DNA from 2 places in the Planococcus sp. FY231025 genome. Region 2 is predicted to be linked to the other one. Evidence: riboswitches for the same ligand, from Rfam matches in the RefSeq annotation. Region 2 holds a riboswitch; the other holds the start of a gene.
What was found. Region 2 has a riboswitch for S-adenosylmethionine ahead of ACTL32_RS15330 (methionine ABC transporter ATP-binding protein). Riboswitches for the same ligand answer to the same signal wherever they lie in the genome.
Positions count from the first base shown of each region.

Region 1: it holds a riboswitch for S-adenosylmethionine, as region 2 does, so the genes downstream of both, metK (methionine adenosyltransferase) here and ACTL32_RS15330 (methionine ABC transporter ATP-binding protein) in region 2, are expected to answer to the same signal.

Region 1 covers NZ_JBQJJG010000005.1:16,535-20,956, reverse strand. The annotation lists gene ACTL32_RS06505 (iron-containing alcohol dehydrogenase) at 1-39, shown strand, start outside; gene metK (methionine adenosyltransferase) at 554-1,768, opposite strand; SAM riboswitch class I at 1,963-2,074, opposite strand; gene pckA (phosphoenolpyruvate carboxykinase (ATP)) at 2,313-3,902, shown strand; gene ACTL32_RS06490 (alpha/beta hydrolase family protein) at 4,083-4,422, opposite strand, start outside.
Region 2 covers NZ_JBQJJG010000010.1:8,668-13,089, reverse strand. The annotation lists gene ACTL32_RS15350 (arsenate reductase family protein) at 285-638, shown strand; gene gcvH (glycine cleavage system protein GcvH) at 717-1,097, shown strand; gene ACTL32_RS15340 (toprim domain-containing protein) at 1,171-1,509, shown strand; gene ACTL32_RS15335 (thioredoxin family protein) at 1,516-1,827, shown strand; SAM riboswitch class I at 1,876-1,980, shown strand; gene ACTL32_RS15330 (methionine ABC transporter ATP-binding protein) at 2,060-3,085, shown strand; gene ACTL32_RS15325 (methionine ABC transporter permease) at 3,078-3,746, shown strand; gene ACTL32_RS15320 (MetQ/NlpA family ABC transporter substrate-binding protein) at 3,795-4,422, shown strand, end outside.

The sequences.
Region 1 (4,422 bases), on a different contig from region 2:
CACCGTGTGTCGAGCATCAAATCACCGCAGGAAACATAAAAAAGACGGCCAGCATTTCGCTGGCCGTCTTTCAGATTGTTGAGAAACCCTCTTTAGATAAGTTAATAAACGAAATAAACTTCAGACCTCGCTTCGGCCGCTTAGGGCATGGCTTTCGCCATGAGCCGCGAAGGACACCCGTCTCATAGCAAAACCCTTCTGCTCCTGCACCGCTGCGCTAGCTTCGTCGCAAATAAAATGGCCCAAACTGCTTTTGGGCCATTTTATTGCCTAGCCCGTGGACGCGCCGGCGCTGGTTTCACTCTTAAAAAACTTGTCGCTTTTTCCGTTTTAGTAGAGCTATCTGAGATATAAAGCAAAACAGCGGAGACGCCTGCGGGACAGCGAGATAGCCGAGACCCCGCAAGTCGCGTAAGCGACTGAGGAGGCTTGGCGCTCGCCCGCGGCAAGCGAAGCTGTTTTGCGGAATATCGATTAAGAGACAAGTATTTAATTTCTTTTTCAACAATTTAAAAAAGACGGCCAGCATTCCGCTGGCCGTCTTTTCTTGTTATTAAGCTTGGTTCTTGAAGATGCCTGACTGTTCTCTAAGAGCTTCCACTTTGTCAGTGCGCTCCCAAGGAAGGTCGACATCCGTGCGGCCGAAGTGGCCGTAAGCTGCTGTCTGTTTGTAGATCGGGCGGCGAAGATCAAGCATCTTGATGATGCCGGCCGGGCGCAAATCAAAGTTCGCACGGACAAGATCGATCAATTCCTCTTCGCTGACTTTTCCGGTTCCGAACGTATCAAACGCCAATGATACCGGGTGAGCTACGCCGATTGCGTAAGCCAATTGCACTTCACAGCGGTCAGCAAGTCCTGCTGCCACGATGTTCTTCGCTACGTAGCGGGCAGCATAAGCTGCTGAACGGTCAACTTTCGTTGCGTCCTTGCCGGAGAATGCCCCGCCGCCGTGGCGTGCATATCCGCCGTACGTATCAACGATGATCTTGCGTCCTGTAAGTCCCGCATCTCCTTGTGGTCCGCCGATAACAAAACGGCCAGTCGGGTTGATGAAGTATTTTGTTTCTTCGTCCATCAATTCAGCAGGAACCACTTCATTGATGACAAATTCCTTGATGTTGCGCTGGATCTGCTCAAGCGTCACTTCCGGATGGTGCTGAGTCGAGATGACAATCGTATCCACACGAAGCGGCTTGTTGTTCTCATCGTACTCGATCGTCACTTGTGTTTTGCCGTCGGGGCGCAAGTATGGAAGGATTTCTTCTTTGCGCACTTCAGCCAAGCGGCGAGCCAATTTATGTGCCAATGAAATCGGAAGCGGCATCAATTCTTCGGTTTCGTTTGTAGCGAAACCGAACATCAAGCCTTGGTCCCCTGCTCCGATATCGTCCAATTCTTTATCAGTCATTTGCCCTTCACGCGATTCAAGCGCTACGTTGACACCTGCAGCGATATCCGGCGATTGCTCGTCGATTGCTGTCAGGACTGCACTTGTTTCAGAGTCGAAGCCGTATTTAGCGCGTGTATAGCCGATTTCACGGACTGTTTCACGCACGACTTTCGGGATATCTACATAAGTAGTAGTCGTGATTTCGCCTGCCACTAGGACAAGGCCTGTCGTTACAGTTGTTTCGCACGCTACACGTGCATTTGGATCTTCTGTTAGGATGGCATCCAAAATGGCATCTGAGATTTGGTCACAGATTTTATCCGGATGTCCTTCTGTTACTGATTCTGATGTGAATAATCGACGGTTTTTCAAAATGTGTTTCCTCCTTATATCCTGCGAGATTGCTCTCGAAATTGATACGGTACTCGTTTCCCATGTCAAGTCCGTTCCGTGAGGATTGAACTTCAAGCCGTTGTGGCCTTTGTACACGAGGATTAAGGGCAATTTCATAAAAAAATCCCATCCAGCATCTGCATGTGGAAAGGAGAAATCATCATAAGCACCTTTCACTCTTATCGTCCAAGGTTGAGACCTTGCTTCAGGTTTGGCACCTTCTCTGCATGCAGCAGCAGGTTGCCGGGTTTCATAGGGCCTGTCCCCTCCACCAGCTCGGAATAAGAGTATCCGTTCAATGTTCCATCTTACGGAAAGTGCAAAGTGATGTCAACGATTTTAATCGAATAAAAACAGGTTCTTCTATTAATTGAACCTGTTCGCACCCAACATGGGGAAAATATGTTACTTTTTCGTGTCAACAGGGTATTAGTATAGACTAATGACCATAATGTGTTATACTAATTTACGAAATATACAACCTCCCCATCTTTATGGGAATAACCGAAAAGGAAGGTACATATAAATGAATCCAGTGAACTTCGCAAACAACTTAAAGGATCTTTTAAATGGCCAAAACGTCCGTGTCCAATTATCCGTCCCACAATTAATCGAGGCGGCAACATCCCGCGGAGAAGCTGTATTGACTAAAGACGGAGCGGTGAAAGCCGAGACCGGGAAATACACCGGCCGTTCGCCTAAAGATAAGTATATAGTAGAAGAGCCGATTTCTAAAGACAAAATCGACTGGGGTTCAGTAAACCGCCCGATTTCTTCTGAAGTCTTCGAAAACCTTTACGCTAAAGTGATCGACCATATGAAGCAAAAAGATGAACTATACGTATTCAAAGGCTATGCAGGGGCTGACCCTGAATCCCGTTTGGGCATCCAGACGATCAACGAATACGCTTGGCATAACCTTTTCGCCCACCAGTTGTTCATTCGTCCGACCAAAGAGGAATTGGCGAGCCACGAATCGCAATTCACGGTCGTATACGCTCCGACGTTCCATGCAGACCCTACTGTGGACGGTACTGACTCAGAAACTTTCATCATCGTTTCGATGGAGAAAAAGATCATTTTGATTGGCGGAACAGAGTATGCTGGCGAAATGAAAAAATCCATCTTCTCGATCATGAACTACCTGCTTCCTGAACAAGGCATCCTTCCTATGCACTGTTCAGCAAACGTTGGCGAAGAAGGCGATGTCGCATTGTTCTTCGGCTTGTCCGGAACAGGGAAAACGACTCTTTCCGCAGATGAAGACCGCAAGCTGATCGGCGACGATGAGCACGGCTGGTCGGATAACGGCGTCTTCAATATCGAAGGCGGCTGCTATGCAAAAACCATCAACCTGACGCGCGAAAACGAACCGCAAATCTATGATGCCATCACATTCGGCGCTGTACTTGAAAACGTGGTAGTGAATGAAGAAACGCGCATGCCGGATTATGCAGATGGTTCATTGACAGAAAACACGCGTGCAGCTTACCCGATCCATGCAATCAAGAATATCGTCTACCCTTCTGTTGCAGGACATCCGAAAACGATCGTCTTCCTGACAGCTGATGCATTCGGCGTATTGCCTCCAATCAGCAAATTGACAAAAGAACAGGCAATGTACCACTTCCTGAGCGGCTACACTTCAAAGCTTGCCGGAACTGAGCGCGGCGTCACTTCACCTGAAGCGACTTTCTCGACATGCTTCGGATCGCCTTTCCTTCCATTACATGCTACAGTTTATGCTGAAATGCTGGGAGACAAAATCGATGAGCACGGCGCGGATGTCTTCCTTGTCAACACAGGCTGGACGGGCGGCGAGTACGGCGTCGGAAGCCGCATGAAGCTGTCTTACACGCGCACAATGGTTCGTGCAGCGATCAAAGGCGAACTCCACAACATCGAAACTGAACAGGAAGCTGTCTTCGGCCTTCAAATGCCGAAAGAAGTACCTGGTGTGCCGACTGAAGTCTTGAACCCGCGCAATGCATGGGCTGACAAAGCAGCATACGACCAAAAAGCGAAAGAGCTTGCAGAGAAATTCCAGGAAAACTTCAAGAAATTCGGTACTGTCTCCACTGACATCAGTGTCCAAGGCGGACCGGTCCAGAAATAATACCAAAAAAGCTATCCTCCGGGATAGCTTTTTTTATTGGTGCCAACTCAGACAAATCGCTGTCGTTGCTCGATTCTTTAAGATTTTATCAATCCTTTTCCATCTTTTTATCACTGATAAACCATGCTCCTGCATCGCTTCGCTAGCTTCGTCGCAAAGACTTGACCTCGCAAGCTTCGGTCAATGTCTTTCCTGCCTTCTCATCCACTCCGCCAATGCGCGCGCTGTCTTGCGGTTTGCCGCAGGCGGGAAGAAATGCGTATACTCCGGAAAATACCAGGTCTCGTGTGGCTGTCCGTTCATCTTCAAAGCCTCTTCAAGCAGATAGGCTTGCCCTGGTGAGACATTCTCGTCCTTCAAGCCATGGATGATCAGAAACGGCGCATCCGTTTCATTAAGCCGCAGCAAGGGGTTCCGCTCCTCGTATGCGGAAAGTGCCGTATTCGGCGTGCCGTCATACAGGCGCTTCATCATCCGCCGCATATCCGGCCGCTCTTTATACGTCAGCACGGTATCTGTC
Region 2 (4,422 bases):
AATTTTTTAAAACGCAGCTCAGGCTGCGTTTTTTCTTTGTTCAATTTCTATGGCAGATGGAGAGTAGTAAGGCATGAACAGGCATTTTCCAGTTATGTGCTCATAGAAGTACGGAATGTGCTCATAGAGCCTTAAAACCGCTCATAGAGAATAAAAACGTTAATCTTTTATAGAATTAGAAAACTCCATCACAATAAACACAGGCACCTAAAATAAATGAACATTTTTCTTCGTTCGACCGGCTAGCTGGATTTTGGTAAGCTTGAAGAAAAGGAGGTTTTATTGTGATTACATATTATGCTTATCCGAAATGCACAACGTGCCGCAACGGAAAGAAATGGCTTGATGAACACGGTGCCGAGTACCGCGAGATCAATATTGCTGAAGCGCCGCCGTCCAAGGAAGAGCTCCGCAAGATCTACAAAGCCAGCGGCATTGAACTGAAGAAGTTCTTCAATACGAGCGGCATGAAGTACCGTGAGCTTGGGCTGAAGGAAAAACTGCCGGAAATGGGCGAGGACGAACAGCTGGAATTGCTGGCTGGCGACGGGATGCTCATCAAGCGGCCGCTTGCATGGGACGGGGAGAAAACGACGCTTGGTTTCAAGGAAGACGTCTATGAAAATACCTGGAAGTAGAGCCATACATTTCTTGTGTTTCCCATATGTTTATGTCAAACTAAAGGGGAGCAAACTACATAATTTGGAGGGTTTTCGATGAGCACACCACAAGAACTTCGTTATTCAAAAGAGCATGAATGGGTAAAAGTAGAAGGCGGTACAGCACGCATTGGCATCACTGATTTTGCACAGGCCGAATTGGGCGATATCGTTTTCGTTGAATTGCCGCAAGTTGGGGACGAACTGAAAAAAGACCAGCCTTTCGGAAGCGTTGAATCTGTAAAAACCGTATCGGAACTTTACGCGCCGATTAGCGGCAAAGTGGTTGAAGTGAACTCTGAGCTGGAAGACAGCCCTGAATTTGTCAACGAATCTCCTTACGAAAATGCGTGGATGGTGGTAATCGAATCTCCTAGCGAAGCTGAAGTAGGCGAGTTGATGACAGCTGAGCAATATAAAGAAATGATCAACGAGTAATCTCAAAGCGCCTCCTTTTGGCGCTTTTTTTATACAGATTTTCTTTCATACCGATCTAGTGAGGTGTTGGCTTATGGAAAAAGTAATCGTGGTGGAAGGGATCAGCGATAAGACGCGGATCGCGCCGCTCATTGCAGAACCCGTGACGATTCTTTGCACAAATGGTACAGTAAGTGCATCGAGGCTTGAAGAACTGCTGCTGCCATATGAAGGCCTGGACATCATCATCCTGGTCGATGCGGACAAATCAGGAGAGAAATTGCGGAAATTGGTGAAGCGCGAATTTCCCGAAGCCCGGCACTTTTACATCAGCCCGAGCTTCAAGGAAGTGGCGGCCACGCCGATCCGCAACTTGATCGATGTTCTGATTTCAGCAAACGTTCAAGTCAATAAGTTATTAGCTGAGGGATGAAACGAAATGGAAGAATGGACTCATAAAGAATGGCTGAAAGAAAAAAACACGAACACGGTCGCCGCGTTTTATTTGTATACGCCGATGTGCGGCACATGCAAAGTCGCTTCCAAAATGCTCGATGTGGTTGAAGAGCTCCTGCCGGACATGCCGATGGGCAAAGCGGACTTGAACTATGTGCAGGAAATTGCCGGACTCTATAAAGTGGAAAGCGTGCCTTGCCTGCTCATCACAAAGAACGGAGAGCTGGAAGAAAAGATCTATGCATTCCAATCGGTGCCTTATTTATACGAAAAGTTAAAATCTATTGACGGATAAAGTGAAGCGTGGTAAATTGAATTTCTGAAATCAATTAAATATCGTCAACTCTTATTAAGAGTGGTGGAGGGAAGTGCCCTATGAAGCCCGGCAACCGTCATGAAAATGAAATGGTGCCAAATCACACAAGGCGAAAGCTTTGGAAGATGAGAGATCGGTTTAACTTTTAAAGTTACCCTTCTGCTCAAATTTGCGCAGAAGGGTTTTTATTTTGAGGCGGGAGTGTTTAGGAATGATCGAATTAAAACAATTATCGAAAGTGTTCGATACCGGTAAAGGTTCACTGACCGCAGTGGACGGCGTGGACTTGTCAATCGGCGGCGGCGAGATCTTCGGTATCATCGGCTATAGCGGCGCCGGAAAAAGTACATTGATCCGTTTGCTGAACGGGCTTGAAAAGCCGACAAAAGGTTCTGTCGTCATCAACGGGCAGGACATCACGAATATCAGCAGCGGTGAGCTGCGGAAGGCGCGCCAGAAAGTCAGCATGATTTTCCAGCATTTCAATTTGCTTTGGTCGCGCACCGTCAAAGAGAACATCGAGTTCCCGCTCGAAATCGCCGGTGTCCCGAAAGAGAAACGCGCAGCGCGCGTCCAAGAACTGGTGGAACTGGTAGGCTTGGGTGGACGTGAGAATGCATACCCGTCCCAGCTGTCAGGCGGCCAGAAGCAGCGCGTCGGCATTGCGCGCGCACTTGCCAATGAACCGGAAGTGCTGCTATGCGATGAAGCAACGTCTGCACTCGATCCACAGACGACGGACTCGATTCTGGACTTGCTGGTGGACATCAACAAGCGCCTTGGACTTACGATTGTGCTGATTACGCACGAAATGCACGTCATCCGGAAAATCTGCCATCGCGTCGCCGTCATGGAAGGCGGCCGGGTCGTAGAGATGGGCGATGTGCTCCGCGTCTTCCAGGCGCCGAGGGAAAACATCACCAAGCGATTTGTGGCGCAAGTGACAGATACGGAAGATTCACAGGAGACGATCAAGCATCTCCGCGAGTTGTATCCGGAAGGCGTGCTGGTAAAACTGGTCTTCGTCGGGGACCAGACAGAGCAGCCGATTTTGACCAAGTTGATCCGGAAGCATCCGGTCGATATCAATATTGTGCAAGGGAATATCGCCCATACACAACGAGGAGCATACGGAACATTGATTTTGCAGATAAAAGGCTCTCAGCCGGAAGTTGCTGAGGCAATGGCATTCTTGAATGCGGAAGGCGTCCAGACGGAGGTGATGGCAAATGATTGAGTCATTATTCCCGAACGTCGACTGGCAGGATATGTGGGAAGCCACGCTTGAAACATTGTATATGACGGCTATGTCGACGCTCTTTACATTCGCCATCGGCCTTGTGCTGGGCATCGTCCTATTTTTAACCGCACCTAAGCAATTATGGGCAAACAGCATCGTGAATTGGCTGACTGGCGCATTCGTCAATATTTTCCGGTCGATTCCGTTCATCATCTTGATCATTTTGCTGATTCCGCTTACGAAATTCATGATCGGAACCATCCGGGGGCCGAATGCGGCATTGCCGGCGCTGATCATCGGGGCAGCACCGTTCTATGCACGCATGGTGCTGATTGCATTGAAAGAGATCGACAAAGGCGTTATTGAAGCGGCGCGTTCGATGGGTGCAAGCACATGGACGATCATCCGCAAGGTGCTGCTGCCGGAGTCGAAGCCGGCGTTGATTTCCGGAATTACGGTTACGGCCATTGCCTTGGTCGGCTATACCGCGATGGCCGGCATCATCGGAGCAGGCGGTCTTGGCACGCTGGCTTTCCTTGATGGCTTCCAGCGCAGCCGCCAGGACGTTGTTCTGGTAGCGACCATCCTGATTTTGGTCATCGTTTTTGCCATCCAGTTTGTCGGGGACCGTTTGACGGTGAAATCAGATAAACGTTAATCTAAAATTCCATAATAAAAAACACCATAGAAAAGGGAGCGTACACACATGAAGAAACTTGTAACAGGAACATTATTGGCAGCATTGGCATTGGCAGGCTGCGGTGCAGAAGAATCCGGCAGCGGCGGATCCGGCGGGGAAGAGTCAAGCACATTGAAAGTGGGAGCGTCCAACGTACCGCATGCGGAGATTCTGGAGCAGGCCCAGCCCATCCTGGAAGAACAGGGTATTGAACTGGAAATTGAAACATACCAGGATTATATCTTCCCTAACCAAGATCTTGAATCAGGCGAAATTGATGCCAACTACTTCCAGCATGTCCCTTATTTAGAATCACAAATTGCCGAGAATGGCTATGAGTTTGAAAATGCCGGCGGCATCCATATTGAACCGATCGGAGTTTATTCCCAAAAATATAAGTCGCTTGAAGAACTTCCTGAAGGCGCAACGATCCTGATGAGCAGCTCTGTTGCAGACCATGGACGAATCTTGTCCATGCTTGAAGCGCAAGGCTTGATCACTTTGGATGAGTCGGTGGAAAAAACAACAGCCGAAGTAAGCGACATTACAGATAATCCGAAGAACCTGCAATTTGAAACAGATTACGAAGCGGCGATTCTTGTGCAAATGTATGAGCAAGGCGAAGGCGATGCCGTGTTGATCAACTCCAACTACG